3 regions of the Bacillus sp. LQ01 genome follow, and region 3 is predicted to be linked to each of the others. Evidence: a T-box and tRNA genes for the amino acid it is inferred to sense, from the RefSeq annotation. Region 3 holds a T-box; the other regions hold tRNA genes.
What was found. The T-box of region 3 lies ahead of AC22L0_RS14445 (valine--tRNA ligase). A T-box ahead of a tRNA ligase gene usually reads a tRNA of that ligase, here a tRNA-Val.

Region 1 (10,786 bases), on a different contig from region 3:
AATGTATTATTTGACACTTCTTTATCACTGAAAAATGCAAATGTTCCTCCACCAACTAAAGCTGCTCCTAATACTGCTGATGTAATACCCATTCCTAATTTTTTCTTTAAAGTCATGTCCATATCCCCTTAATATATATTTGTTAACTTCCTAAACGGAAAGTATAACCAAACGAACTAGACGGATTGTTCTACTTTTTTATCTTTCTTTTCTCCGTCAATGCTACGAATAGCACCAAAAATAGAAATCGCGGAATACCCAAGTAAAAAGACTCCTGGAATAATAAGAAGTAATGCTGCTCCCGCTTTTGAATTCGCATAATTCAGTAAATAACCAACATACGGAACTGTAATATCTGCATACTTTCCAACTACATTTTCTGCAAGTACTGGCTCTAAATCTGGTCCGTTGTTGTTATCCCCTTTTGTTTCATACATTACTTTTCCATTTGTATCTTTCACACCGATAATACGGTGAGTGATAATTTTTTGATCTTTCTCTTTAAAGGTAATAACATCACCTTTTTGATATTTAGAACCATCTTTGTTTGGTTCTATTGCAATGATTGATCCTGTTAAAAACGTCGGCTCCATTGATCCTGAAAGAACGCTCTTAAATTGATATCCCATCACTGTCGGATCACCACCGCTTGCTTTTGAAGAAATAACTACAAAAGCTAAAAAAACCATCAATGCAAATAAAACAAATGAGATCGCGTTGCTAATTATCTTCCATATTAATTTCATCGTCTCTCTCCCTCTCCGTTGTTTTATATTATTTCAAGTATGCAATATCCACTTTGTTCTTTAACAAGAACACAAGTAAATGATATAACGAACTTTAAGTTATTGCAATAAGAAAATTTACAATTATTAGTTATTTAAAATATAGAAAAAAGACTGTGCCAAAATTTTACACAGTCTTTTTATTAGTAATTTATTTACCTTCTGATTTCATTCCTTTTGTATTTCGGCGCAACACTACATATAAAATTGCTCCAAATAATATAATCGCACCTATCCCAACACTTATTACTTTCACATTTGAGTCTTTTACTTCAGGCATAGTTGTATCTTTTTTAGGCATCGTAAAAGTGACATCTTCTGTTGAAAGAACATTTACCGTCGCAATTGTTTGATTATTTTTCGTAATATCAACTGCACCAACTACCTCACCACGATGTATTCCTTTATGATATAAAGATTCTTTATCTAATGAAGCCGCCCGGAAAATAGTTTTCACATTTTTCCCTTCATCTTTCTTAAGCATAAGCTCCGCACTTTGTTCCAACTCAGAATTAACATCTTTATTTAAATATGTTGTTTTTTGATGCCAATTATGTTTATCAAGCACCATTTGCTTCGTAAATTGACCGAAAGAATATTCCGCCATCTGCTTCAAATCTTCATAAATTTCAGGTCTTTGAGAAGCCATTACTACGCTTATAATACGATTTCCATCTTTCTCATTTAATAAAACAAGTGTATTACGTGCTTCATTCGTAAACCCTGTCTTACCGCCAATGCTATATGGATTTTCAAAAAAATTAGATTTATTAAAAATAGACACCGTCTGCCTAGACGTCGTAACTGTCGTTCTTTTCGTATTCATCGCTTGTAAAATTTCAGGATACTTTTGCACACCCTTCGTAATCATAGCCATATCATACGGCGTCGTATAATGGTTCGGATCATGCAATCCATTCGGTGTTACAAAGTGACTATCTTTCGCCCCTAATTGCTTCGCTTTCTCATTCATCATATTAGCGAAATTCTCAACACTCCCGCCAATCCGCTCCGCAATCGCATACGACACATCATTCGCACTCAGCACCATTAAAATCATAAGCGCAGTATTTCTATTAATTGTCTCTCCAGGTTGAAACTCAATTTGATAATTACTCTTCTCTTGATCTAATGCTAATTGTGAAAATGTAAATTGATCCTCTGGCTTTGTATGCTCCATGAGTAAAATCGCTGTTAACACCTTCGTCGTACTAGCAGGATATGCTCGGTGATATGCGTTTTTATCATACAAAACATCTCCTGTTTTTGCATCAATTGTCGTTGCAAACTGACTAAAAACATTCGGTCCTTCCGCAGGTGGTGGTGCAACTTGTTCTGGATTTACTCCAATATTCGTCTCAGCACGCAATGTTATGGGCGTCAAAAAAAACGAACAAATAACTGTAATAAAAACCAAAATTTTCTTAAAATTTACCATATGACTCTCCCTTTTCCATTTACTCCTTAACAAAATAATAAATCTACCAATCATATGTAATTTGTATTATATTGGAAGAATTTTCACTATTTTTTACTATATCATACTTTTACGATAAAGAACATAAATATACAATAAAAATAAGAAGGAATTACTCTTTCTTATCCTTCTCATCAATCAACGAATCTATTAACTTTTGACTAGCTTCCTCGGGCGTAATCTCATCTGTTATTCCCATAAACGACCAACCTTTAGAATCAACCCACTCAACAAACTCTTGTAAAAATTCATCATGTGTAACATCCACATCAAGAATCGATCCATTAATCGAAATCGTTCTATTTTTAGACACGCGCATCTTGAACGTTTTTCTTACCATTACAACTTTTCTCCCTCTACTTCTGAATATTTATAAAGTGACACTTTCATCAACCCTCACGAATCGGACTTTTACGGGCATTCCGATCCGAACCTAACTTCTTTACTTTTGCTGAATTTCGAGGTAAGGGATCTTACTGCCCGCAAATAGCGAGATAAAATAATCATGTATCTCTGTTATACATGATTTTCAGTAAATTGTAAAAAGGATATATTGGCCAATTGGCATATTGAAACTGAAAATCTATCATTCTGCAAAAATATCAAATGATATGTAATTGTTCATAAATGACTAAATAGATTCACATAAAAATAAAACAACTTACATTTTACCACACCAAATACAAATGACTTTCTTACAATGGAATGGAGTATACTAGAAGAAAACTTAAAATGAGGAGGAACCTCATGACGCGTTGTACGTATTGTAAAACGAAGTGGACAATAAAAGATGTATGGGCAATACTCGTGACATTTGAAAAGGATTGTCCGTATTGTTTTATGAGACAATATCTATCAAAGAAAACGGTGAACGCTATGCCAGAACTTATAAGCTTACCTTTACATTTCTTACTCCCTTTTCTTGTTGATTTGAGTGCTGAAGGTCCTTTGGATTGGTATCGTAAATAATATAACCACTACATCCAAAGACTACTTTCTACTGAATTCGCTTCTCATCATTATTCCTTCATACATTACTAGCATAATCGCTTATACTTTCCCTTTTGAAGATTCTGTAGCTCAGCAGGAAGAGCGTCCCCTGAACAAGGTTTATCAATTATGACTTTAATAAACGATGATATATGCATACTGTTAAGCATAAAAAATTAGCATTAAGTTCCACTCAAATATTAATTGAAACCCAACACTCCATTTAATCTGTAATCTAGAATACAAGCAGTGTTTTTTATTATGCATTTTTGCATACAGTATTATTTTCTCTTGTAAATAGATAATAATGTTATATAATAAAACCAACGTTTTACCAATAAAAGGTAATAGAAGTAGTGGAATAAGTAAATAACCAAAGCGTATTAACAGATTTGTTCTATGTAAATCATGATACATATATGGAATCAAAACTATGAAATTTTATGTAGTGATTAGATTACTACAAGATGAAAGATTCATAGCGAATACACTTAAGGAAAAAACGTTCCATTAGATTAATGTGATATCTATCGAACGAATTGAGAGTATACTTAGGGGGAATTTCAAGTGAAAACATTTGGTAAAGTATTATTAACTGGCGCATTAGCTTTAGGCGGTTTAACGGTTATGAACATTGAAACACCAAAAGCACATGCTGACGAATGGGATGGTTGTCATTACATTTGTGGTCCTGGTGAAACGGTGAACGGTGTTACAGTTCAGGTACACTCTACACAAGTTACTTTTGGTAACAGCGTAATTGCAAGAATTACAAATGACCGAGCTGAAGAAATTCATTACAATGTCAGCCTTGAAAAGAAATATGGCGATAGATGGGGAGAATTTGAAACCAACTTCCGTTGGCAAAATCAATGGGTCCCAGCTGAAAGCAATGATGAAATTGCAACTTTCACAGGATATGGCGATGATATTTATGAGGATGGAACATATCGTTATAAAGTCGAAATAAAAGGCGCTGACGGTTCTATTGATACAATTTACACAGCAGGAATGACAGTTACAGGACGATAGCTTATGAACAAGCTCCATTATTTATGATTGTATTTTTGAAAATATCATTGATAATTGCGTTGATATTATTATTAAAATAAGCTCTTCGGGGCTTATTTTTTTATACAAAAATTAGAATATGAATATTCAGAAAATTACACCTTTACACCATTAAAGTTTGTTGCTATTATAGGAATACATCAAATGTTACAATACTCAACAAATTGTACAAATTCTCCGATTACACGAATGAAATGAAAATACATTGCTGATGGTAACATTTATAGTTGGGATCCCGTAGCTCAGCAAGGAGAGCGCCACCTTGACAGGGTGGAGGTCGTGAGTTCGAGCCTCTCCGGGATCATAAAAAAGAGACACCATATCAACCTTCTACGTGATATGGTGTCTCTTTTTATCTAATTCAATTACTTCCCACCAAACATCTTCTCCAAAGACTTCGCATTGGCAAACAATACTTCTTTCAAGTTATCGTCAGCAACGATTTTATAGTCGCCATCTTTGTCTTTCTTTAAGTTCAATGTAACTTCGCGAGTTGCCATTGCTGCATCTTTATCTGCTAAGTTTTTGACGATAGTTGATGTCATTGTTTTTTCGATTGCTTTTTCAGATTGTTCTTTGTCTTCACTAAAGGCACTAGCGAACGCCATTGGCATAACTTCTCCCACTGCTTTTGTTACAGCAACGGATAGATCTGCAGATGTAATTTTCACTTTCACTTCTGCTTTGTCATCCTTTTTCGATACTTCTTCTAGCTTTTCAAATTTAAAGTTTTTCGTAATTGCACTTAGCATTGCTTTTGCCTCAGCATCATCTGTTTTTTCATTTAGTTTATTAAATTCCTTGTCACTCTCAACAAATGTACGAGCCTTTTCTACATCACCTTTTTGTATCGCTGTTAAAAATTCTTCTGTAGTATCTTTCGGATTTGCACACCCCGCTAAAACACCTGCTGTTAATCCTACTACCATCATTAATAGCAATAATTTCTTTATCTTTTGCACGTTCATTCTCCTCTTATCTTTTCTAGTAAGTCAGCATCATACAATATTATGAAACTGACATTACAAACATTTTTTAGTATAGCATTTATATGATTTGTTTTCTATTAATTCCCAAAAGATAAAGGACCTTGCAGCATTCCTACAAGGCCCCTCTTCTATCAATCTGTATCCGTAGCACAAATGAACCACATTTTACGCTCCCTACTATCTAACACCATCCAAGTAGCATCCCATGCAACATCGTAAAACCAATCTGTCCAAGGGCAATAGCTTTTGAACACTTTAATATCTTCATAGCGATCTTGGAACATATATTGACATACATTCACGGCTAATTGTTTTGCGATAACTGGTCGTTCCTTAAATCCTTCATATGCTCCGCCCGACAAAATTTGAGCGGCAATGCTACCATCAAGCATGACTGCCCATTGCTCTTTAAAATGCAACTTATATTTTTCTGACGTATGTATTTTTAACTCTTCTAAGCTATTGATTATATCTAAAGAGTTAAAGATTCTTCTAAAGAAGTGCTCGTGTCCATCTTTCCAATATGGTATTTCTTTAAAAAATTTTTCGTTATGTACTTTAAAACAGCTTATAACCACTCCGCCATTTACGTTTTGTTCCTTAAATGTATGTATGAGTTTCTCAATAGATGAGTCATTCGTTTCTATTTTTTCAAACGTTCCTGCTTTCCATCTCATAACGCCCACTACTCTCTATTCAAAATTTGTTTCTTAATTATAAATATCAAAATAAAACCCAGCAACTTTAAGATTGCTGGATTATCTCTTATTTATATTTGAAAAAACAATAACAATTGCTCCAATTATATAATGCCCTGCTACCATCCACATACTCCAATCAAAAATCATATGCAATAACCAAAGCGATATATTAATAGCAGTAAATAATAAATATAAAATGAAATCTCTCTTTTGCATTGCTCCTCTATTCATCAAAATGTAAGCGGCACGGATAGGAGGAAAAAGACTAATATTTTTCTTAACGACTACGGATACGAAGTTAGTGTCTGCATATGAACCTCCTTTTCATCATAATACTTGCTTCAACATCAGCCTCACTACCCTATATTCATCACTATAAGCTTCCTTTATGATTAAAGGCGGGTAATCACTTTTTTCTTCCTCAATCATTGTGAATACTTCTGTTTTCTCTTGTAATGTATTAGATTCTCTATTTTTAGTAGGTTTTTTACTTGTTTTAATTTTCTTTGTTACTTCGCCAAGTTTTTGCCCAACTTCTTCTACTTTGGCAGGTTCATTCGTAACATAGTATTCTTGTTCGTCCCATACTAATATAGGTGGCACTTGTTCTCTTTTGTTACATATTATATAAGTAGTACTAGCTACAAGTAGTATACAAGTTAATAAATAGAAGATAGTTTTTTTATTCATATACTACACTCCTTATCTATCATTTCATTGGATTATATAACACAATTTATTTTCAGAAAATGGATTTGGTGGTAATTTTCAGGTTGAACAATAAAGAAAAACCTTACCAAAGTAAGGTTCCGTTTTTACATTCTATAGTGACTGATTAATTAATACGATCATTACAATAATTGCTATAAGCATAACAACTAAACAGCCGATTAATTTATAAAATCCTCGCTTCGTTAATGTCCCACCTTGAACGTCTTTACGAATAAATAAGAATACGGCTAAAAATAATACAAGCCCAATGCCAAAAGCATACATCATTTGCATATGTTAATCTTCCTTTCTCTCCTCCATCTTAATATCTTTTTGCTAAAACAACAAATGAGATAAAGACGGTACTCATTGTAAGTGCCATAAGTATATTCAATAATATAGAAGAAACTTTTTTAAATTTCAGCACGTCTATTTTGAAGCGAAACACGGAACACTGTAAATAACTGTTACTATATCTCCTCACTTCTTTTTTTAAAATTTAATATCTCCATATTTGTTTTATCCTTTTAAAATATTTCATTTATTTCTTTATTTCACGAAATGCGTTATTTGTTTTACGGTGTTTTTCGTCATATTTATAGAAACTAACTGTTTATGGAGCATTTTTTATGTTTAGCAACTTTTTTTGTAGAAATCCTTCACTTTCCTTTCAATATTTAACACTATCTAAATAAAGTTTACGATAAATTCATAATTTTTTATTTTTTATACTATATTCCGTTATATTGTTGTATAATATCTATGAAAGCGCTTATTATTTCAATATACATAATTCAAACTGTTTTTATCGAAACATTCTAACTATTATACCTATATTTAAATGCAACAATTATAGCTATTAGTATAGGCATACCAAATATATCCACCCCATTTTTCTGTAAAATTACTTTATAACATGAAAGATTAACTTGGGTGATAAGTTATTGTGAATGTTTTTTTACAAAACAGATAAGTAATAGTGTTTGGTATTATGTAAATTATTGTAATAACATAAGAGTAAAGAAAAACATTTACATTGATTATTGATTCATTACTTATTGAAAAAGAGCAAAATGCACCTTTGTATGGAAAAGGATTATATGCATTGGGAGGTTTAAACAAATGACGAGGAAGAATACAACGACAAACCCTTGGGCCAAGTTCCACGGTCCGAACCTTGGTTATGTTATTGAGCAGTATGATCTTTACGTAACTGGAGCAGGTTCTGTTGATCCGGAATTACAAGAGCTTTTTGAAATTTTTGGAGCTCCTTCGTTTCAAGATGATGTCGTAACAGGGGACAACACAGCAACACATTTTTCTCCTCAAAACACAGGTAACATTGAAAAAATTCTTAAAGTCGTTCAACTTGTTGAGCAGATTCGTTCTTTCGGGCACACGTTGGCTCACATCAACCCGATGGAAGATGCTGCAAATGGACAATCTCTTCTTGAGAAAGCAATGAACGAACTGAGCGATGCTGACTTGAAAGCGATTCCAGCGAAAACGGTATGGCAAGATGCACCAGAAGGTATTCACACTGCACTTGATGTAATTCATAGATTAAAAGACGTTTATACAAAATCTTTAGCTTATGAATTTTCTCATATACAAGATAGTGAAGAACGCGCGTGGTTGCATCAAATGGTGGAATCAAATTCATTGCGTCAACCACTATCAAATAAAAAACGAACTGCTCTTTTAAAACGTTTAACAGCTGTTGAAGGTTTCGAGCAATTCTTGCATAAAACATTCGTTGGGCAAAAACGTTTCTCTATCGAGGGCGTTGATATGCTTGTACCTGTTTTAGATGAAATTGTTCTAGAAGGTGCTAAGAACGGCGTAGAGGATGTCATGATTGGTATGGCTCACCGCGGTCGCCTAAGCGTACTTGCTCACGTATTAGAAAAACCATATAGCCACATGTTTGCTGAGTTCAAACATGCAAAAATAGAAGGCGCAGTGGCTAATTCTGGCTGGACTGGCGACGTGAAATACCATTTAGGTAGAGAACAAGTCGTTAGTAACGAAGAAGTTAGTACTCGCGTTACATTAGCAAATAACCCGAGTCATCTTGAGTTCGTGAATCCTGTAGTAGAAGGTTTCGCACGTGCGGCTCAAGAGAATCGTAAAAAATCTGGTCTTCCAGATCAAGATACTTCAAAATCATTCGTAATTTTAGTTCATGGTGATGCTGCATTCCCTGGTCAAGGTATTGTATCTGAGACACTCAACTTAAGCAGATTGAACGCGTACCAAACAGGCGGAACGATTCATGTTATCGCAAACAATGCAGTTGGTTTTACGACTGATAGCTATGATTCTCGTTCTACGAAATATTCAAGTGACCTTGCAAAAGGTTTCGATATTCCGATTGTTCACGTGAATGCTGATGATCCGGAAGCTTGTCTTGCAGCTGCTAACCTTGCGATTCAATATCGCATGTTGTTCAAAAAAGACTTCTTAATCGATTTAATTGGTTACCGCCGCTACGGTCATAACGAAATGGATGACCCGGCAGTTACGCAACCACAAGTGTACAAAAAAATTAAAAACCATCCAACTGTAAGAGCAATTTATGCAAATCAATTACAAGCTGCTGGTGTTCTAAATGCAGATGAGGTTGAAACAATTACACAGTTTATACAAGAGCAATTAAAATCCGACTATGCACAAGTACCACCAGCTGATACGAGTGATGCAACAATTCACGTTAAAGTACCAGATGTTGTTGCAAAAGGTATTCAGTCAATTGATACTGGCGTTGAGATTGACTCACTTCGTGCAATTAATGAAGGTCTACTATCTTGGCCAGAAGGCTTTAACGTATATCCGAAAGTGAAGAAAATTCTTGAGCGCCGTAAAGATGCTCTTGAAGAGAACGGCAAAATTGAATGGGCACTTGCTGAATCATTAGCATTCGCTTCTATTTTACAAGAAGGTACGCCAATTCGTTTAACTGGTCAAGATTCACAGCGTGGTACATTCGCACACCGTCATATCGTATTACACGATACTGATACAAATGAAACATATTCACCATTACATCGCTTACCAAACATTAATGCTTCATTCTCTGTTCATAACAGTCCGTTATCAGAGGCTGCTGTTGTTGGTTACGAATATGGTTATAACGTATTCGCTCCAGAAACTCTTGTTATGTGGGAAGCGCAATATGGTGACTTCTCAAATACTGCGCAAGCATTATTTGATCAATATGTTTCAGCTGGAAGAGCAAAATGGGGTCAAAAATCTGGCTTAGTTCTTCTATTACCACACGGTTATGAAGGTCAAGGACCAGAGCACTCTAGTGCACGTCCAGAGCGTTTCTTACAGTTAGCTGCTGAGAATAACTGGACAGTTGCAAACTTAACGAGCGCGGCTCAATACTTCCATATCCTGCGTCGTCAAGCATCTATCTTAGGAACAGAAGCTGTTCGACCATTAGTATTGATGACGCCGAAGAGTTTATTACGTCACCCACTTACGCTTTCAACTGCTAGTCAGTTAAGCGAAGGACGTTTCCAACCTGCTTTAGAACAAGAAAACCTTGGCATGAAACCAAATAAAGTAAAACGTCTTGTTTTAAGCACAGGTAAAATGGCGATTGACTTAGCAGCAGAAATCGAGTCTGGTAAACATGAGTACAACTTAGACGAAGTTCATGTCGTTCGTATTGAGCAATTGTACCCATTCCCTGCTGAGAAAGTTCAATCTATTATTAAACGCTTTAAAAACTTAGAAGAAATCATTTGGGTTCAAGAAGAACCTCGTAATATGGGCGCATGGCATTACATGGCTCCAATTCTGTTCGAGCTTGCTGGAGATAAAGTGAAAACAGGCTACATTGGACGTCCTGATCGCTCTAGTCCATCTGGCGGCGATCCATTCGCTCACAAAGCTGAGCAAGAACTAATTGTTGCACATGCTTTAGATGTGAAGTATAACTTCCGTCAAGATAAACAAGAAATTGAAGTTTACAGCAACTAAAAAGTAACAATGAAGCTTTCTAGCTTGTTCCTTGGGCAGATATTCTGCCCAAGGCCAGGCTAACAAATGGAG
Region 2 (10,786 bases), on a different contig from region 3:
TTTAAAAATTGATAATTTTGTTTAGGGATACTTTAAGATTTTAGCTTGAGAGGCATATAGTACAACCTCATACAGAGTGATTAGGATATTAAACTTAAACGTGTTATTTTTAGCATTCTAAATAATCGGGTTCAATGTATTTTTCTGTTTCAGGAGAACTTTTAATTTCTATAGGATATTTCTTAAAAGCTGCAACAGTAACCCTATCTTCTTGAACTAAACTTCTGGATTCATTTATAGAAGAGAAACCTGTTCGCGTTAAAAAATTGTATAAAGAGGATTTTGTCATCCAAAAACTAGTAACGTTATCTAATGATGCCCATTTTGCTTTTAAACGTTCTTCTATTGATGAATTAGCAGAGTGTTCTAGCATTGTGTGTCCCTTATATTCATAATTTTTATAAAGTACTGATACATTAGGAGTAGAAGTAATATGAGTATCAATTATTACAAACCTTTTGCATACTTCATACACTTTTTCTAAAAAAGGGAATACATCTGAGCAATCTAAATGATATAAAATACCAGAGCATAAAACAATATCAAATTGACCATATTTTTCAGCACTTAAATTTCTTACATCATCTTGATAAAAGGTTAAGTTTTCCAATCTTAATAAATCTTTAGCGAATATAGCTTTTTGTACGTTTGATTCTCTTCCTTCTATCCCTACAACAGTTGCTCCTTGCATAGCAAACTCAATAGAGTAATGCCCCTCTAAACAAGCTAAATCTAAGATTCGAAGATTTTTAAAATCACATTGTGTGATATCTTGAATCATTGTCACAATTTTTTTTAACGCAGGATTTGGTTGTCGAATATCTCTTGTATATAGAGTATCCGTTAATTTAATATCATAAGCAGTCCATTCACCATATTTACGAATAATGTTTTCTTTTTCGAGAACAAAATCTTTCATGATACAATTCGCCACCTTTAACATAATATTATGTGTAATATATACCTTTATAAGATCAATATATGTGTGTATAACTTGTATTTAGACGAAGGTAAACATTTTAAGTCTAATTCTAGAGTATTCCTGCTAAATAAAATTCTCACTAATAAAAAATATGTTATATAACTATAAAAACTCTACCAAATTATTAAAGGAATCTCCTTCCCCCTATCGAATTATTGTAGAGGAAAGGAGAGGAATACATGGAAATTCTAGGATTAGATCCTCGCGCATTAGCGACTTTAGGTGCACTTGAATACACCAATCGTCGCAATAAATTAATCGAAGACTCGGAGAATAACATATACGAGTGTAAAGAAATAAAAGAAATACTTCAATCACTCCCTAAAGAGAAGCAGATTGAGGTTCTTGAGAATCAAGCTCACTTTGAGGCTGTGGCAAAGATGATTGAACAAAACAATTTACTTCTTTTAGAACAGATGAAAGCTCTACAGCTAATTCAGAAATAACAAACTTATGATTAATTAATTCTACATACGCTTCCATAAATAATGTATCTTTATCTATACCATTAGCCTCTGTTTTTACAGGGGCTTTTGTTATGTATTGATTCATATTTTGAATTTGAATGGTTTCTTTCACATGTATGAATAGATCCTCTAATAAACCTGGTGTAGACTCTAATTCCTGCTTTTCAATTTCCTCTGTGACGGCACTGATAAATTCCCATAGTACTTTTGCACCTAGTAATTCTGCTAAACGTTTTTCACGCATTTCAAATGTTTTCATGTTCATATTTAACCACTTCCTTCTCCGTATTTTTTACTGATAATTAAATGTTTAGATTATGATGTAGCTGCTATGTACGGTAATTGAATTCTCACTCACTCCAATTGTAAACTATAATTTACAATTGGACCCAAAAATAGATTCAACGCTTTTTCCCAAAACCTTTGCTATCTTTATAGCTAACTTAACGTTTGGTTGTTTTTTATTATTCTCTATCTCAGAAATATAAGTGCGCGATAAACCAACTTGTTCCGCTAATTTTTCTTGTGATATTAGTTTTTCTTTTCGTAATTCAGCTATCTTATTCACTGCTCTACTCCTCTCCGCTTATGTATTCATATGATTACAAATCAATTGTAAACCATAGTTTACTTAATCGTAAACAATGGTTTACATGTTTTTTCTCTATTTTAGTTTCTTTTTGTAAATTATTGTTTACAATTGTAATAGGAGGATTACATATGAAGAAAACTCTTGGTGAAATTATAAAAAATTATCGTTTAACAAATAAACTATCCTTACGCGAGTTTGCTCAAAAATGTGATGTTAGTCATACTTATATAGACAAACTTGAAAAAGGTGTAGATTCAAGAACTGGAAAACCTGTAGAACCCACACTTTTAGTAATAGAAAAGATATCAAATGCCATGAATATAAGCACAAAATCCTTATTAGAAGAAATAGGATTCATTACAAGAGATAATATTGAGGTAACTGATACAGAATTAGAACAGTGGTTTAAAGCTATTAAAAGTGCCTCTCCTCAAAAGCAGGAGGAATTAAAGAAGTTTTGGAAGTTTTTAATACAAAAGGAAGACTAAATTAGCTAAAAGGCCTCCACCTTGACAGGGTGGAGGTCGTGAGTTCGAGCCTCTCCGGGGTCATACTGATAGAAACCGTGTCAAATTAACGTTTGATGCGGTTTTTTATTTTCCGTTGACTTAACGGTGACTTGACACAGGGTGGCGGTCAGCTACAACGGGTAGTTATACGTCTTTTGTCTTGTTTTCAATAACGACATAGGAGGCGTTTTTTTATGACATCTAATATGGAACATTATCTCTTATATTTTTCATTCCTACTGCTACTTATGTTATTTCTAAATTAATATGGTCACAATTAAATATGCTCTCCATGATCCATAAACACTTCAATAGTTTCATTTTGTGATACGTCTTTTACATTAATCAGACCAAAAGTAAAAACAGCGGATAACATCATCATTAATAAGATTGCTTTTTTCATTTTAGCGCCCTTCTTTCTATACTCTTTTTGTCTGCATCTAAAGCGATGTGTAAATACTTGCTGGCTTTTTCGTGATTTTCTGAACCATAGAATATATTACCTAAAAGATAAGCATATTCTTTTACCCAATCATATAATTCTTCTCTTTCAAAATACAAAATACCTTCCATGACCACCTTTTCTAATTCTTCTTGTGGTGCATAGTTATGTAATGCTTTTAAAATTTGAAAATGATGACGATAACATAAGTCACTAATCTTATAGCCATTCTCAATATATTCATTAGCATTATGATTGTGACCTAACTTAAAATGTTCTCTTGCTAAAAGAAACATCGTTTTAGCGTTGTTTTCTAGTGATTCCTCTAAATGCTTAATTGCTAACTCTGACATGTTTTGACTTGCATATAAAAGTCCTAAATTGTGTTTTACACGTTTAGTAAGACTTTCATCATTAGATTTTTGAAAAGTACCCAATGCTGAAAGTAAATATTCTTCTGCACTTTCGAAATCACTTAAGCGAGTGTGTGCCATCCCTAAAGTATTCAAACAAGCAGCAGTTTTTAATTCATACCCTGGACTAATTGAAAATACTTCATTTGCCTTCGTAGCAAATTGAACTGCTAGGATTGGTTTCAATATGTGATAGTAATGAACTGCAAGCCAATAATTAAATTCAGCTTTTTCGATTTCATCATGCATGTACTCTAAATACTTTTCAGCTTCTTCAAATTGCATTCTTGCTTCACTATGGTTTGCTGTATTAGTAGCATAAATTGCTTTAAATAAATGATGATAGTACTCTAAAAATGTTTCTGTAGGCTCTTGTAATGGCTCAATTTTATCCAAAATATCTTTTGAACTACCCATATCACGAATTAGCAGATTATACCGCGCATTCAATAAAGCATAGTAGACTAGTATTGTTTGGTCTTCCTTAATATTATTGATTTTATCTGCAATCTCTTCTTTTATTTTATTAGACTGTAATACACGTTGTGAAATTATAGCTTGATACCAGTCGTTTAATAATTTTTTGAATTCTTCTTTAGAAATAATTTCAACATTCATATACGCTACCCCCTTTTATTAAATGTTACCATAACATACTTGTTTATATAAATGATTTTTTTGAATATTAAAAATTGATAAACTTTTTTGAATACTTATATTAAACAATGTTAATTTCAGATTTAATGGAAGTTTTCGTAATTCCCTCCATTTTTTTTAAGTTTCTTTACAATTAGGAGATTTATGTATTCATGATTTGGGTTATTTTTCATTGGTAGACTTAGATCAAATGGATCAACGAGGTACATACTATTTTTCTCGTTTGAAATTAAACACGAAGGTATATGTGAAAAATCTAAACCTGGATATCCCAGTCAGTAGTCGGGATAGATTTGGCTTACTACGTTAGGGGAAATTTACAAATCAGTAAATAGTGGAATAAATCTCAATAAAATATACACAATAAACATATTGAAAAGTCTTTTCGAGGGGAGTCTATGTTGTGTTTCCTATTTTTAAATTTTTGAAACAAGGACGTTATTCTGTAGATAATCAAGACAATAGAACTTCAAATATACAGAAAGAAAATGTAGAGAATCATAACATCCACTGTGACTTATTCCAAAACATAAATAATCTTCAAAAAAATTTTCAACAAGCTCCAGATCTGGTAATTCGTCAATTTCAACTAGTAAATAGATCAGAAGCTGCTCTAATATATTTATCAGGATTAACAGATACACAATCTATTCATAATAATATACTGTCCCCTTTGATGCATACAACGTTTGAAATTAGTAATGGTCTCCCTGTCACAATAGGAGAAGTTCAAATAATTAATACTTGGAATCAATTCGAAAATGCTATTTTTCAAGGGGACAGCATATTATTAGTTCACGGTCTAGACGCAGGATATCAACTAAATACAAAAGGGTGGCCACAAAGAGATATAACAGAACCTAAAAATGAAATCTCTCTAAAGGGGATCAAGGATTTGTAGAAACGTCTAGTCAAAATATAGCTTTAATACGAAGGTATATTCCTAACAGAGAATTAGTATTAAAAGAGGTTTTTATTGGTAGTAGAGGAAAGACCAAAGTATCTATTTTATATTTAAGAGATGTAGCTTCTGAAGATGTACTTAAGGAATTGGAAACTAGAATTCAAAATATTGTGGTGGACTCGATTATTAATACTGGTGAAATAATCGAGTTTATTGAGGATAATCCTTATTCACCATTTCCACAGTTCATCTTGACCGAAAGGCCTGATTCAACTGTATCTCACATTCTTCATGGGAGATACGTCATTGTTGTGGATCGAAGCCCAAATGTATTGATTGCTCCCGTAAATTTCATTTCTTTCTTTCAAGGGATAGATGACTACAACACACGTTGGTTAGTATCTTCCTCTGTTAGATTACTACGTTTTATAGGTTTTTTTATAGCTTTATTATTACCTGCAACATATGTAGCGTTTATTTCATTTAATTATGAAGTTATCCCTGTACAGCTCTATTTATCAATTGCAGAATCAAGAGAACGTGTTCCGTTTCTTCCAGTGATAGAAGCTTTACTTATGGAGATTACCTTAGAAATGATGAGAGAGGCTGCCCTTCGTTAACCCACTCCCATTAGCCAGACCGTAGGGATTGTTGGAGGTATTGTGATTGGACAAGCTGCTGTTCAAGCAGGGATTGTGAGTAATATTATGATTATTATTGTTGCTGTTACAACTATAGCTTCTTCTATTGTTCCTAATTATGAAATGGGTTTGGCAATAAGATTATTACGTTTTCCTATGATGTTATTAGCTGCTTTATTTGGAATTGTAGGAATTATTATCGGCTGGATGACTATAATTGCACATCTTGTAAGTTTAGAATCCTTAGGTACTCCTTATGGTAGTCCTTTGTCCCCTTTTCACATTTCAGGTATGAAGGACACGTTTGTTCGCTTTCCTTTGTGGTCAATGAAGAGAAGATCCAAAAATATTACAAAGAATCACAAAGAAACTAATCCTGATAAAGGGTGAAAATATGAAAAAATATGCCCATAATGACATCACTGTCATGCAATATATTTTTATTATTAATGCCTCACAAGTGGGAACTGGAGTCCTATCCCTTCCAAGGGTACTTGCAGAAAAAGCTGGCACAGATAGCTGGATAGCACTATTTATCGGATGGTTTTGCGCTATGACCGCCAGCATTTTACTAATTCAAACAGCGAAACACTATCCAAATGATACCTTATATGAAATTCTTATTCGATTTTTCGGGAAAATCATTGGTAGCATGGTAATTATTCTTTATATGATATATTTTGCTTTTTACGCATGGACAGTTCTAATTAATGGCATGCTTTATATTAAGGCCTGGCTTCTTCCAAAAACAGCCGACTATATTATTTTGTTTTTGTTCTCTATTCCAACCTTTCTGGTTGCACGCAATGGTGTTCGGGTAATAGGTCGATACTGTGAATTATGTTTTTATATGACAATGTGGATTCCATTTTTTTCTTCATACCATTAAAAGATAGCAATTGGTTACACTTTCTTCCATTATTAAAGGAGGGCTGGAAACCTATATTTTCGGCTGTTCCATCTACTATCTTTTCCTTTATAGGATTTGAAATGGCATTTTTTCTGTATCCTTTTTTACAAAAAAAGCAATATGCAACGCAAGGCATTATTATAGCAAATACCTTAACATTTGTATTTTATCTATTTACTATAGTTATTTGCTTTTTATACTTCAGTCCAGATGCAATTTTAGAGTTTAATCAACCCGTACTAAACTTACTTAAAGTTATTGAATTTCGTTTTTTAGAACGGTTTGATATGATTTTATTATCTATTTACTTACTTGTCGTCTCTACTGCATGGATTCCTTGTGTATACGGAGCTGCGTTTTGTTCTAGTCGACTAATTGGAAAACAAGATCATTCTCTTCAGGTATTTATTTTATTATTGGCAGTAATTATAGTAACGTTTTGGATTCATCCCTCATGGAATGAATCTGAATTATTTCAAAATCTCACATCGAAAGGTGGAATTGTATTAGCTTTCTTATTCCCTGTATTTTTATGGATATATAACTTAATCTACAAAAAATACTTTCGGAGGGAAGCACATTGAAGCAAAAAATATTATGCTGTGTTTTAATTCAGCTACTGTTACTCACAGGGTGTTCAGATTCAGACCAAATGAATGTAGAAGATGTTACACTCACGCTTATACTGGGTTTAGATTTGGATGAAAATGATAATTTGAAAGTATACTTATCCAGTCCTGTTTTCAATAAAGAGGCTAAGATTAAAGAGGAACAATATGGTGTAAAATCTGTTACTGTGCGAAACTCTCGTGAAAAATTTGATACCATGGTTATGGCCTTGACATCAGGGAGCAAGACACAACTTATTTTGATTGGTAAACGACTTTTAAAACAAAAGAAGTGGGCTGATTATTTAGATCCTTTTTATCGAGATCCCAAGAACACGGTTACTTCAAAAATTGTTGCTGTGGATGGATCTGTTTCAGACATAATTTATTATGCTCCTAAAAATAAACCTCGTCTTCCTATATTTTTGACAAAACTAATTGAGACTGGACATAGAAGAAATATTACTGTAAAAACGACTCTTCAAGATTTTCATAACCAAACAAAAGAAAAAGGAATGACAGTGAGTGTAAGTGCACTTAAAAAGGATAGTAATTTAAAGTTGACAGGTTCTACATTACTTGATGAACAGAATAGATATAAGCTAACTATTACACCAAAAGAAAATTTATTATTAAGCATTTTACAAAATAAGATACAGGGAGAATTTCCATTTACTATTGCCGTACCACTACAATCTGAAAGCAAAGAAAAACATTGGTTAAGTTTTAATGCTCAAGGTACCAAAGTAAAAACAAGCGTACAATATAAAGAAAATTTTTTGTTTAATATAAATGTACATATGAGAATTCTAATTTCAGAACGACTGTTCCCTTTTAATGTTAGGGATAATGCGGAGAGATTAGAAAAAAGCATTGAAAAGGAGTTGGAAAGTGATTTAGAACATTTCATAAAGAAAATACAAAAAGCAGAAATTGACCCTATAGGATTTGGAGTGTATGCACGAGCGTATACATATAAGGATTGGAAAAGGGTCCAAAAGCAATGGGGAAAAGCATTATCGAAGGCTGATGTTAAAGTTAATGTACATGTTAAAATTGGTGGAATGGGTACAATCAAGTAAGATGAACTCAAAATAATAATTTTTAAGCAATTCTTGGGTAGCACCTCATTACCATCAACTTAAAAAATAAAGTCTCAAAAAAGAAATAATGAGCCGAAATCTTATGAATAACTATGAAAAAATAAAATTTTTATTATGGGGCGTCTTAAAATCTTAGGTTGATAGTGATATGGCGGCCCCCTATAATAAGTATCTTTCCACAAAGAAAAGACACCCTAAGGTGCCTTCCTCCGACTTGATAACCACTTTAATTTTAATAATATGTATTGGACTTTCATCCAAAGATAATTCTAACATGTTTTCAGAAAAATGAAAGCGGATTCTTCAACTTACTTAATTACTTTGTCCATAACCTCTTTATATTTGTTAAATTGGGCATCTTCCATATCACCGTTCATTTGTATAAGAAAGTTACCTTTTGCGTAAGTATGAGAAAATAGCATTTGATTACCATTGCCTAAATCATCATAGTATTTCTTAGCTTTTTCAAGATCTTCTTTGTTTTTAAACTCAAATATTCGACCGCCACTATCTTCACCTAATGCTGGAACAAGAATGCGCTTTGCTTCTTTTCTAGTATTTCCAAATTCTTTTTCTGGTAGGTCACTAGGATTTTCAGCTTCTAATCCTGCAGCTTTAAATTCTTCAATTACCTTATCAACCGTGACATTACCTGTCATTGATTTAACGCTGTCACAAGCAGCTAAACCGAATAATAATAGGGCACCAATAAGTAATACTGCTAATCTTTTAAACATAGTTGTTCATTCCTCCTAATGTAAATAAATCCGTATATATAATAACAAATTGTTAATTTATATATCGTTATATATTGTCAAATGAAAATAAAAAAGGGTGTACCCATGTTCTAAAATTAACAAGACTTATAATAAGCATTATAATGCAAAGGATACAACCTATAATATCAATGCTAAGAAATAACTTCCCCTTTATTGTTTTCATTCATAACTATTCCCTTCCAGATGCCACCTTAAATTTATAATTCTTAGTATAATAATATACATTTTGACCTTTAACTATTTTTTATATTTAATTATTTTTGTTGGTTCTGGTGCAAGAAATGCTGTTATTGTGTGCACCCGGGTAGCAAAATAGCAATTACCGATGAAATTAAAAGTAAATCTGAACAGGTTGAAGAATCCATTACAAAAAAGCTAACGAAGCAAAAATAAACAACATATAAATTTGAATTATATTTCTCAACAACCAAAATTACTTAATGTGGTAAAAAATAATCAGGTTGGCACCCAATACCATATTACGATGGTTCCAGTCGCAGGAAGGCACCTTTGGGTGTCTTTTCTTTTGTTTGAAACACATTCTGGCAAAATACCTGTATCTTTGTTGATTTACGACTCACATAAACCAACAAACTTCGTATATATAATTTGTTACCCTAAATAGGTTGACGATACGAACAGTTATAGGAGGATTTTGTGAATGGTAAAAACAGCTTGTGTAAGTATTATTACTGGAATTCTTTTAATATGTTCAACAGGATGTGCCACTCAAACTAATTCTATTACAGCTAAAACTCAATCAATAGATGATGGCACATATACAACAAAAGAGATCACAGACGCATTTCCTGTAGGAACACCTATAACTACTTACATTCAAAAAGAAGAAAAACTGAACGTAAAACATCTCACCAATATTTCACTTACAGATGGTGGCGTCGGTAGAGTTCTGGAAGCAACAGATGGTTTTGTTGTCGTGTGTGGGGATGAAAAAGGAATTTTTGATGTGTTAATATTTAAAACCATGGAAGATGTAAAGAAATATGAACAGAGTTTAAAGCGATAATTAATATCCTTCTTATGCCTTTTACACAAACATTATCCTCTTGCTCTTGCTATGTCTTTTTCTAAGTACAGTATAATTGCGTCATGAATACACACACGTTATAATAGTCACCTAATTACATATGAAGAGGTGCAGAAAATGAATAAAACAGAATTAACAAAAGTAGTAGCAGAAAAAGCTGAACTTACACAAAAAGATGCAGCAGCAGCAACACAAGCTTTATTAGATACAATAACAAATGCACTAGCAAATGGAGAGAAAGTACAGATTATTGGGTTTGGTACATTTGAAGTACGTGAAAGATCTGCACGTACAGGACGTAACCCACAAACAGGTGAAGAAATGCAAATCCCGGCTTCAAAAGCACCTGCTTTTAAGGCTGGAAAAGAATTAAAAGAGGCAGTAAAATAATTATACATATTGAAAAGGGTTTGATATTCATATCAAGGCCCTTTCAATATCCTTTTTGTTCATAAAACAAAAAGGTATCATCCAATATATATTAGATGATACCTCCTTATTTAAAAATGTAATATTTATATACAGCTAGTTTTTTTATTAATTATTCTTTTATAACCGGCCAGTCGCTTGCAATAATACTATATACAACTGTATCCCGTACATAACCATTTGGCAATTGTCTCTCGTTTCGCAATACACCTTCTTTTACAGCACTAAGCCTTTCAATTGTGCGCTGTGCTTTTTCATTTCGTAAATCCATTTTTATTTGCATACGTAACATGTGTAATTCT
Region 3 (10,786 bases):
TTAAAGCTGGTTCTGGTGTGGCGACTTTAGGTTTACCAGATAGTCCTGGTGTACCAGAAGGTGTAGCGAAAAATACGATTACAGTAGCTTATAACGATTTAGAAAGCGTAAAATACGCGTTTGAACAATTCGGTGATGATATTGCTTGTGTAATTGTAGAACCAGTAGCAGGAAATATGGGGGTTGTTCCTCCACAGCCTGGATTTTTAGAAGGTCTTCGTGAAGTAACAGAACAAAACGGTGCATTGCTTATTTTTGATGAAGTAATGACAGGGTTCCGAGTAGCTTATAATTGTGGCCAAGGTTATTATGGCGTAACGCCTGATTTAACATGCTTAGGTAAAGTAATCGGTGGTGGTTTACCAGTAGGAGCATACGGTGGTAAAGCGGAAATTATGCGCCAAGTTGCGCCAAGCGGACCGATTTACCAAGCTGGTACTTTATCAGGTAACCCACTTGCAATGGCGGCAGGTTATGAAACGTTAGTACAGTTAACGCCAGAATCATATGTAGAATTTGAGCGTAAAGCTGAAATGTTAGAAGCTGGATTACGTAAAGCAGCTGAAAAACATGGCATTCCTCACCATATTAACCGTGCAGGCTCTATGATTGGTATTTTCTTTACAGATGAACCCGTTATTAATTACGATGCAGCAAAATCTTCAAACTTAGAATTCTTTGCGGCTTACTATCGTGAAATGGTAGAACAAGGTGTATTCTTACCGCCATCTCAATTCGAAGGTTTATTCTTATCGACAGCACATAGTGATGCAGATATTGAAGCGACGATTGCAGCAGCTGAAATTGCAATGTCAAAATTAAAAGCGTAATGTATTAGAGAAAATCGCTCTCCGTAAGGGGAGCGATTTTTTTTATTCATAAAGTAAGCTTTCCGCACATAAATCTGTAATGACATATAGTTTGGGAGGGGGAAAAGAAGTGGCTGCAGATCATTCATTACGATTTTCATTAAAAGAATCTGTGTGGTTCCAAAAAGGACAGGAAGTCGAAGAACTTTTGTCAATTTCGTTAGATCCAGACGTTGAGATAGAAGAGCTTGATCATGAAGTAATCGTGAGAGGACAATTAGATTTAACGGGAGAGTATGTTGCACGAAAAGATGATTCGGCGTATTCATTAAGAGAACTATCGCCAGCAAAGTCAATTGATTATGTAGAAACAAGAGAAGATGGGGTTAATGAACTTGTTCATTCCTTTCCACTTGAAATATCAATTCCGAGAAATCGAGTGAAAGTAATTGAAGAGCTATATGTATCAATCGAGGAATTTGATTATGAATTAAAGGAAAATGGTTGCTTACAATTATTAGCGGATATATCTATTACCGGTTTGTGTGATGAAGAGAGAAGCGAGGATGAAGTTGAAGAGGAAGAGGAAGAAACGGTGTATGCTGAGTTAGAAGAAGATTCAGCGCAAGAGGATGAAAATAGACCGGCGCCGCATGTAGAAGAACCAGCATATAAGGAATCAGATGAGTGGGAAGATTACGCATTTGAACCGTTCCAATTAGAGGAAAGAAAAGAGCAGGAATTAGAAGAAGAGAAAATAGAAGAACATGAATTTGTGGAACGTGAAGAGGAGCAAGAAACAACGCCACAATTTGAACTGTTCGGACGAAAAGATTTCAAGAAAGAAAAAGCGAAAAAGCAGGAAGAACAAGAAGAAGAGTACTCACAGCGAGATGAAAATGCGCTTTATTTAACAAAACTATTTACGAAAGAACCGGAAGAAGAATTTACAAAGTTAAGAATGTATTTCGTGCAAGAAGGGGATACAATTGAATCTATTGCAGACCGTTATGAAACGTCTGTACAAAATTTACACCGTGTCAATCAAACAGAAGATATATTTTTAAATACGGGGCAAATTATTTATATTCCCGTTTCAAGGGTAAAGACGAAATAAGGAAGTGAGTGTTTTCACTCACTTCCTTTCTTAGAGGCTATGTTTTGAATAGAAAGGGTTATTCGTATGGATATTGAGTTGCGAAATCACTATGAACCTATTGTGAGGCAATATAGATTGGATACGCAGCATATGGAAGAGCACGGAAATGTAATGAAAATTTATACGAATCAAGGTCCATATGCACTCAAGAAAATAGAAGGCAGAAAGTTAGAGCGGAATAACTTTCTGCATCATATTCAATATTTGAAGGAGAAAGGTTTTTCAAATTATGTACCTATATATCATGCGACGGATGGAAGTTATATTTTAAGTGACGGGACGTATAATTATTATTTAATGCCTTGGTTAGAACGTGCAGAAGGAAACGGTGAGGACAATGATCAATACCATAAAATGTTTCAGACACTTGGAACGTTGCATCAAAAAACTGTGAAGGAAGAAACGTATACGGAAGAAGATTTAGAAAAACATTATACAAGTATATCCGATCGTTGGGAAAATGATGGTGAGATGTTAGAAGAGTTTCTCGTAGAATCTGAATCAAAATGGTATATGTCCCCGTTTGAATTGCAATATTGTACGTACTATCATCATGTAATGAGAGCGCGTGAATTTGCAACGAAGCAATTAAATGAGTGGAACGATGCGATGAAAGAAAAAGAGAAAACGCGTATTACTTTTGTGCATGGTAATGTGTCACTTAATCATTTTTTATTTGACTATGAGCGGAATGGCTATTTTATTAGTTTAGAAAAATCGAAGTTTGCAACGCCTGTGCAAGATATAGTAGGTTTTTATTCACGGTCTTTAAACACATATCCAATCGCAAGAAGTGATCGGTTTGAATGGTTTCAAATGTATCAAAAAAATTTCCCTTTTACGAAAGAAGAGCAACTACTTATGTTTGCGTATATGACGTATCCATCGCAATTTATTCGGCAAATCCAGTCTTATAAGAAAAGAAGAGATAATCGCAACGAGGAAAATGAACTGCGCGGAGTAAAGAGTTTGCAACAATCGCATTGGCTCGTTAGCAATATAGAATATTTCCTGTCGCAATTACAAGCTGCCCAGCAAGGGAACGGATAAAGTAAAGGCATTCTCCGCTGATGATTAGCCTTCACCAATTGGGCGTTTACGGGCAGCAGGGCTCCCATCTAACTTTTTTGCTTCAGCTGAGTTTTGAGGTGGAGGTCTTACTGCCCGCAAATAGCGGGGGAAAGAAGATAAGTAGAGGATTCTACTTATCTTCTTTTTTTGCACGAAAAGCTGTAGTTTTAAATTTATCTTGACGAATAAGGTTTCGTTTTTTACACTATTGTATATAATAATTAACAATCATATAAATGCCTTGAAGGGGAAGAGTATAACATGAAACGTCTTCAGAGAGGAGAATCATTAGCTGAGAGATTCTCTAGATAGTTATGTTAGAAGGTAGCCCTGGAGCATCTTTTCTGAACGGAATAGTTCTTATTAGGAAAAGACGGATTTGTCCGTTATCAAATTAAGAGTATAAGCAAATTATGAATTTGTTTGTAAATAAAGGTGGTACCGCGATGTCCCTCGTCCTTTTTGGATGAGGGACATTTTTTATTTTAAGGAGGGAAAATAATGTCAAACACGGAAAAGAATTTACCAACTAAATATGATCATATGTCCGTTGAAGAAGGCCTTTATCAATGGTGGCTTGAAGGCAAATATTTTGAAGCAACAGGAGACGAGAAGAAACAACCGTATACAATTGTAATTCCACCTCCGAACGTAACTGGTAAGTTACACCTAGGTCATGCTTGGGATACAACTCTTCAAGATATTTTAACTCGTACGAAGCGTATGCAAGGATACGATGTACTATGGCTTCCAGGAATGGACCATGCTGGTATCGCAACACAAGCGAAAGTAGAAGGAAAACTTCGTGAAGAAGGTATTTCACGTTACGATCTTGGCCGTGAAAAATTCCTTGAAAAAGCTTGGGAGTGGAAAGAAGAGTACGCTTCTCACATTCGTCAACAATGGGGGAAAGTTGGTTTAGGACTAGACTATTCTCGTGAACGCTTCACATTAGACAAAGGTTTATCAGATGCGGTTAATAAAGTATTCGTTCAATTATACGAAAAAGGCTTAATTTACCGTGGTGAATATATCATCAACTGGGATCCAGCAACACGTACAGCTCTTTCTGATATTGAAGTAATTCATAAAGAAGTTCAAGGTGCATTCTATCATATGAACTATCCGTTAACAGATGGTTCTGGTCACATTCGTCTTGCGACAACTCGTCCAGAAACGATGCTTGGTGATACAGCAGTAGCAGTTCATCCAGAAGACGATCGTTACAAACATTTAATCGGAAAAACAGTTACACTTCCAATCGTAGGCCGTGAGATTCCGATTATTGCTGATGAGTACGTAGAAAAAGATTTCGGAACGGGCGTTGTAAAAATTACACCAGCTCATGACCCGAATGACTTTGAAGTAGGTAACCGTCATGACTTACCACGCATATTAGTAATGAACGAAGATGGAACAATGAACGAAAAAGCTGGTAAGTATAACGGTATGGATCGTTTCGAATGCCGTAAAGAATTAGTAAAAGACTTACAAGAAGCTGGCGTATTAGTAGAAATCGAGCCACATATGCATTCAGTAGGTCATAGTGAGCGTAGCGGTGCAGTTGTTGAGCCTTATTTATCAACACAGTGGTTCGTAAAAATGGCTCCACTTGCTGAAAAAGCAGTAGCGCTTCAACAAAAAGAAGAAGAAAAAGTAACGTTCGTACCAGAGCGTTTTGAAAACACATATTTACGTTGGATGGAAAATATTCATGACTGGTGTATTTCTCGTCAATTATGGTGGGGACACCGTATTCCAGCTTGGTACCATAAAGAAACTGGTGAAGTATACGTAGGTACAGAAGCACCAGCAGATATTGAAAACTGGAATCAAGATAACGACGTACTTGATACATGGTTCAGTTCAGCGTTATGGCCATTCTCAACACTTGGTTGGCCAAATGAAGATTCAGCAGATTTCAAACGTTACTATTCAACAGATGCACTAGTAACGGGTTATGATATCATCTTCTTCTGGGTATCTCGTATGATTTTCCAAGGTTTAGAGTTTACAGGAGAGCGTCCATTTAAAGATGTATTAATTCACGGTTTAGTTCGTGACGAGCAAGGTCGTAAGATGAGTAAATCTCTTGGTAACGGTATTGACCCAATGGATGTTATCGAGAAGTACGGTGCAGATGCAATGCGTTTCTTCTTATCAACAGGAAGTGCACCAGGTCAAGATTTACGTTTCAGCATGGAAAAAGTAGAATCCACTTGGAACTTCATTAATAAAATTTGGAACGCATCACGTTTCGTATTAATGAACATGGATGATATGAAGTATGAAGAAATCGATTTAACTGGTGAAAAATCAGTAGCAGATAAGTGGATCTTAACGCGCTTAAACGAAACAATCGAAAGCGTAACACGTAACATGGATAAATATGAGTTCGGTGAAGCTGGTCGTTCATTATACAACTTCATTTGGGACGATTTCTGTGATTGGTATATTGAAATGGCGAAACTTCCACTATACGGTGAAGATGAAGCAGCTAAGAAAACAACTCGTTCTATTTTAGCTTACGTATTAGATCAAACAATGCGTCTATTACACCCATTCATGCCATTCGTAACAGAGAAAATTTGGCAACATTTACCGCATGAAGGCGAGTCTATTACAGTAGCTGCGTGGCCAACAGTTCGCGAAGATTTACAAGATACGGAAGCTGCGGCAGAAATGCACCTTCTAGTTGATATCATTCGCTCTGTTCGTAACATCCGTGCAGAAGTAAATACGCCAATGAGCAAAAAAGTTCAAATGCAAATTAAAGCAAAAGATGAGGCTGTACTTGCTCAACTTACGAAAAACAGCTCTTACATTGAGCGTTTCTGTAACCCAAGCGAATTAACAATTCAAACAGACTTACAAGCGCCAGAAAAGGCAATGACTGCAATCGTATCAGGTGCAGAGTTATTCTTACCGTTAGCTGATCTTATCAATCTTGATGAAGAGAGAGCTCGTCTTGAGAAAGAACTTGAGAAGTTCGATAAAGAAGTAGAACGTGTACAGAAGAAACTTTCTAACCAAGGTTTCGTAGCGAAAGCTCCTGCAGCGGTTATTGAAGGAGAGCGTGCGAAAGAGCAAGATTACCTAGAAAAACGCGAAGCAGTTCGTCAACGTCTAGCAGATCTTGAAAAGTAAAAATGTTTTTAGAGACTCACTATATTGGTGAGTCTCTTTTCTTTGCGTATAATAGAACTATGAAAGTTGTCTATTGAAAGGGGAAAAACATACGTGATACATACATACGAAGAAGCGATAGGGTGGATCCATAGCCGATTGAAATTTGGAATTAAACCAGGATTAGAAAGAATGAGATGGATGTTAGAAGAACTTGGAAATCCAGAGCGTCATATAAAATGTGTTCATCTTGCTGGTACAAATGGAAAAGGTTCAACGTTAACATATATGCGTTACATGTTAGAAGGCGCGAAATATAAGGTAGGAACGTTTACCTCTCCTTACATCGAATCATTTAATGAACGCATTAGTGTGAATGGAACACCAATTGCAGACGAAGAGATTACTGAACTTGTAAAGATGGTAAAACCAGTCGTTGAAAAACTAGATGAAACGGATTTAGGGGAAGCGACAGAGTTTGAAATTATTACTGTTATGGCGATTTGCTATTTCGGTAAAGTCAATTTCTGTGATGTTGTTTTATTTGAAACAGGGCTTGGTGGACGTTTTGACTCTACCAATGTTATACACCCTGTCCTCACGATTATTACGAATATCGGTCACGATCATATGCATATTTTAGGAAATACACTAGGGGAAATTGCATATGAAAAGGCGGGGATTATTAAGTCTGGCGTGCCGGTAATTACTGGTGTACAAGATGAAGAAGCTTTGCAAGTCATTCAAAATGTTGCAAAGGAAAACCATGCAAACTTATACGAACTTAGCAAGCATTTTACAGCGTTACATAAACAGTCTAATGAAGATGGGGAACAGTTTGATTTTACTTGTCCTTTTTCCGCATTTGAAGATTTGCAAATCTCAATGAAAGGCATTCATCAAGTAGGAAATGCAGCGTTAGCACTTATGGCAGTAATGTATGTAAAAACATATTTATCATTTTTAATTGAGGAAGAGGAAATAAGAACGGGATTACTGGAAGCATATTGGATTGGGCGCTTTGAAAAGCTGCAAAGTAACCCGGATATTATTATAGATGGTGCTCATAATCCAGAAGGTATCGAAAGCCTTGTGAAAACAGTAGAAGCGCATTACAAAGATAAAAATGTAATAGTGTTATTTACTGCCCTTGGTGATAAACAATTACATAACATGGTAGGCCAATTAGAAACCATTGCAGATGAAATTATTTTTACAACATTCGCCTTTGATCGTGCTATTTCTGCTGACAAGCTTGCATCATATTCACAGAAAGAATCAAAATTAGTTTTTGAAAATTGGAAAGAGGCAATTGATACAAAAGTTGAAAAGATAGCAGAAAATGATGTTTTTATCATAACGGGTTCTCTTTATTTCATTTCTGAAGTACGAAAATATATTCGCGAGAAAAACTAGATAGTCTTTGCTATCTAGTTTTTTTGTTCTACAAATGAAGTCAAATGCATACATATAAGATAAATATATAGGGTTATTTGGCGAATTCCTCTGACAAATATCTCGTTTTTTTATGAAATGAATATGATATGATGCGGACAACGATAAGAGGTGAGGTGTGAGTGTATGGACAAGCAATCACGAACGATCTCAGTGAAAGTGAATGGAACAGAAGCGAAGTATGAGGAAAAAAAGAAAGATGAATTTGAATGGATGGTAGTAGAAAGTGAACGACCGAAAAATGTTGTTCCGTTTCAAAAAGCGAAATCAATGTCTGTGGAAAAATACCGAAAGAAGTGGAGTAATACATTAATTGTAATCGTTGCAACTGCAATCATTATCGGTACGGCGTTTGGAATGGGGATGCTTCATTTACTTACTGGACAAGGAACGACAGGAGGAAGTGAAGTGACAGCTTCAAGGCCGACTGGAAATGGAGAATCAAGGGTGGGTGGAACGGCAGAACAAACACCAGCACCGAAAGAAGAAAAACAAAAAGCACAGGCAGGAACGTCATTGGATCCGATGAAATTATTTTTTGTTCAAGGGGGGCTTTATTCTTCTGAAGAAAAGGGACAGGCAGCTCTTGAAGAATGGAAAGGCAATGGGGGCATTGGTGCTTTGAGACCGAGCGGTGATAAGTATGCAATAGTTGTTGGTATTGCTAGCGATGAACAGTCTATAAATCAATTAATGACTAAGTATAAAAATGATGGTGTCTCCGTTTTAAAAAAGAGCTGGGATATAACAGATAAAGCATTGCTGAAAGATGATAAAGAAGTAGGGACATTTTTAACAAAAGTGCAGCCATTATACACTCATTTAGCAAAATATGCTTCTAGCGTACAAGTTGGTGGAAAAAGCAGCCCAAAAGATATAGAAGCAATTGAAAAAGAATGGAAAAAGGTTGAAAAAGAAGGGGAAAGTATGAAACGAGAAGAAGCAAAGAAACTGTATATGTATACGTCGGTAGCTGTACAAACAGTAAAAGATGGGAAGATGGATAAGGAATCTTTGGCGAAATTAAATCAAGTTATTATTGATGGTTTACTCTCGTATGAAAAAATTGTTTCGTAGAAAGTGAAATGATAGGATAATAAAATGAGTAAGAAAGAAGTACATGTACTTCTTTCTTTTCTTTTGAATTTAGAGCAAAGTGCTTTCTCTATGATGGGAATATAATCGTATGCAATAAAGAAGTGTTATTTTAGTTAGAGAAATTAATATTTCTTTCATTTGTGGGCAAACTATTCCTTTGATACGATTAATATAAATTGTTCTGCTTCATGTGAGAAAGGAAGGAGAAAATATGAGAAAAATAATTTTAGCTTCAGGATCACCTCGGAGGAAGGAATTGCTTGAGTTAGCTAGTGTGCCATTTGAAATCGTTGTAAGTGAAGTAGAGGAAACAATTGGTGCATATTCATCGCCTTCTGATATTGTAATGTCGCTTGCCTTGCAAAAAGCATCAGCGGTGGCAGAAAATAATAGTGATCACATTGTGTTAGGTGCAGATACAATTGTTACATATGAGTCGCGTATTCTTGGTAAGCCTTCTAATGAGGATGAGGCGAAAGAGATGTTACAATTACTATCAGGGAAAACACATGAAGTGTATACAGGTGTTGCGATTATAGCAAAAGAAAAAACGGTTACTTTTTATGAGCGTACAGAAGTTACATTTTGGGAGTTAACAGAAGAGGAAATTGATACATACGTCGCGTCGAAAGAACCTCTTGATAAAGCCGGTAGTTATGGGATTCAAGGTAAAGGATCTATTTTCGTTCAAAATATTCAAGGGGACTACTATAGTGTAGTTGGCTTACCAATCGCACGCCTCGTTCGGGAATTAAAACAATTTGATATTGATGTAACCCATGCGTAAAATTGCATGGGGTTTTCTTTGAGAGAACAAATAAAGGGGTGGAGAGATGAACGGTATTCGTGATGTTGTAAGAGAAGAACAGCCACGGGAGCGTTTATTGTTAGAAGGTGCTGGAAGTTTATCAAATCGAGAGCTTCTCGCAGTGTTACTCAGAACAGGTTCTAAAGAAGAAACAGTTTTAAAGTTGTCAGATAAAATTTTACACCAATTTGATGGCTTACGTATGTTGAAAGATGCAACATTAGAGGAGCTAATTAGTATACATGGTATTGGGATTTCAAAGGCATCGCAACTTATGGCAGCCTTTGAACTAGGCAGAAGAATGGTACGTTTAGAATATCAAAATAGATATAGTATTCGAAGTCCAGAAGATTGTGCGAAATACATGATGGAAGAAATGCGTTTTTTACAACAAGAGCATTTTGTTTGTTTATATTTAAATACAAAAAATCAAGTTATACATAGGCAAACGATCTTTATTGGAAGTTTAAACACGTCAATTGTACACCCGAGGGAGGTTTTTAAAGAAGCCTTCCGTCGTGCAGCAGCCTCTATCATATGTCTTCATAACCATCCCTCAGGAGATCCCACGCCGAGCCGTGAAGATATTGAAGTAACAAAACGCTTAGTAGAATGCGGCCAGATTATCGGAATTGAAGTGCTTGATCATATTATAATAGGTGACCATAAATTCGTGAGTTTAAAGGAAAAAGGTCATATTTAAGACTATGCTTTTTACTTATTTTGTTTTATAATGTGATTTATGAGTTTTTTGTAGAAATTTATCTACAAAAAGGATAAAGATATAAAAAACGTACTGTTTTTATAATATAAATTAAGAAAAAATGAGTCCGTGAAAACAAGAAAGGAAGATAAATAATATGTTTGGATTTGGTGGATTTACTCGCGATCTTGGAATAGACTTAGGAACTGCGAACACGCTTGTATATGTAAAAGGAAAAGGTGTAGTTTTACGTGAACCTTCAGTAGTGGCGTTACAAACTGATACGAAACAAATCGTTGCTGTAGGTAGCGACGCAAAACAAATGATTGGTCGTACACCAGGGAACGTTGTGGCACTTCGCCCGATGAAAGACGGTGTAATTGCTGATTACGAAACAACTGCAACAATGATGAAATATTACATTCAACAAGCTCAAAAATCAAACGGTTTCTTCTCACGTAAGCCGTATGTAATGGTATGTGTACCATCTGGTATTACAGCTGTAGAAAGACGTGCAGTAATCGATGCGACTCGTCAAGCGGGTGCTCGTGATGCTT

Region 1: it has a tRNA-Val gene. The T-box ahead of AC22L0_RS14445 (valine--tRNA ligase) is inferred to sense a tRNA for this amino acid. The anticodon was not compared.
Region 2: it has a tRNA-Val gene. The T-box ahead of AC22L0_RS14445 (valine--tRNA ligase) is inferred to sense a tRNA for this amino acid. The anticodon was not compared.

Annotation. Positions count from the first base shown of each region.
Region 1 covers NZ_JBYEZL010000001.1:515,924-526,709, reverse strand. The annotation lists gene AC22L0_RS02850 (CalY family protein) at 1-116, opposite strand, end outside; gene sipW (signal peptidase I SipW) at 177-746, opposite strand; gene AC22L0_RS02840 (D-alanyl-D-alanine carboxypeptidase family protein) at 937-2,223, opposite strand; gene AC22L0_RS02835 (hypothetical protein) at 2,375-2,602, opposite strand; gene AC22L0_RS02830 (hypothetical protein) at 3,010-3,231, shown strand; gene AC22L0_RS02825 (hypothetical protein) at 3,820-4,284, shown strand; tRNA gene AC22L0_RS02820 (tRNA-Val) at 4,555-4,627, shown strand; gene AC22L0_RS02815 (DUF4878 domain-containing protein) at 4,689-5,285, opposite strand; gene AC22L0_RS02810 (hypothetical protein) at 5,444-5,989, opposite strand; gene AC22L0_RS02805 (hypothetical protein) at 6,071-6,229, opposite strand; gene AC22L0_RS02800 (hypothetical protein) at 6,341-6,703, opposite strand; gene AC22L0_RS02795 (DUF3976 domain-containing protein) at 6,836-7,018, opposite strand; partial or broken gene AC22L0_RS02790 (permease) at 7,047-7,121, opposite strand; gene odhA (2-oxoglutarate dehydrogenase E1 component) at 7,847-10,714, shown strand.
Region 2 covers NZ_JBYEZL010000008.1:20,466-31,251, forward strand. The annotation lists gene AC22L0_RS27055 (class I SAM-dependent methyltransferase) at 110-919, opposite strand; gene AC22L0_RS27060 (hypothetical protein) at 1,304-1,714, opposite strand; gene AC22L0_RS27065 (helix-turn-helix transcriptional regulator) at 1,820-2,017, opposite strand; gene AC22L0_RS27070 (helix-turn-helix domain-containing protein) at 2,170-2,529, shown strand; tRNA gene AC22L0_RS27075 (tRNA-Val) at 2,521-2,592, shown strand; gene AC22L0_RS27080 (aspartate phosphatase) at 2,828-2,953, opposite strand; gene AC22L0_RS27085 (response regulator aspartate phosphatase) at 2,950-4,023, opposite strand; partial or broken gene AC22L0_RS27090 (hypothetical protein) at 4,187-4,324, shown strand; partial or broken gene AC22L0_RS27095 (spore germination protein) at 4,466-5,997, shown strand; partial or broken gene AC22L0_RS27100 (GerAB/ArcD/ProY family transporter) at 6,002-7,101, shown strand; gene AC22L0_RS27105 (Ger(x)C family spore germination protein) at 7,098-8,207, shown strand; gene AC22L0_RS27110 (stress protein) at 8,537-8,965, opposite strand; gene AC22L0_RS27115 (hypothetical protein) at 9,669-10,034, shown strand; gene AC22L0_RS27120 (HU family DNA-binding protein) at 10,173-10,445, shown strand; partial or broken gene AC22L0_RS27125 (GNAT family N-acetyltransferase) at 10,597-10,786, opposite strand, start outside.
Region 3 covers NZ_JBYEZL010000002.1:398,565-409,350, forward strand. The annotation lists gene hemL (glutamate-1-semialdehyde 2,1-aminomutase) at 1-830, shown strand, start outside; gene spoVID (stage VI sporulation protein D) at 910-1,926, shown strand; gene ysxE (spore coat protein YsxE) at 1,993-3,018, shown strand; T-box leader at 3,272-3,503, shown strand; gene AC22L0_RS14445 (valine--tRNA ligase) at 3,541-6,186, shown strand; gene AC22L0_RS14450 (bifunctional folylpolyglutamate synthase/dihydrofolate synthase) at 6,280-7,581, shown strand; gene AC22L0_RS14455 (hypothetical protein) at 7,747-8,697, shown strand; gene AC22L0_RS14460 (Maf family protein) at 8,930-9,505, shown strand; gene radC (DNA repair protein RadC) at 9,552-10,229, shown strand; gene mreB (cell shape-determining protein MreB) at 10,387-10,786, shown strand, end outside.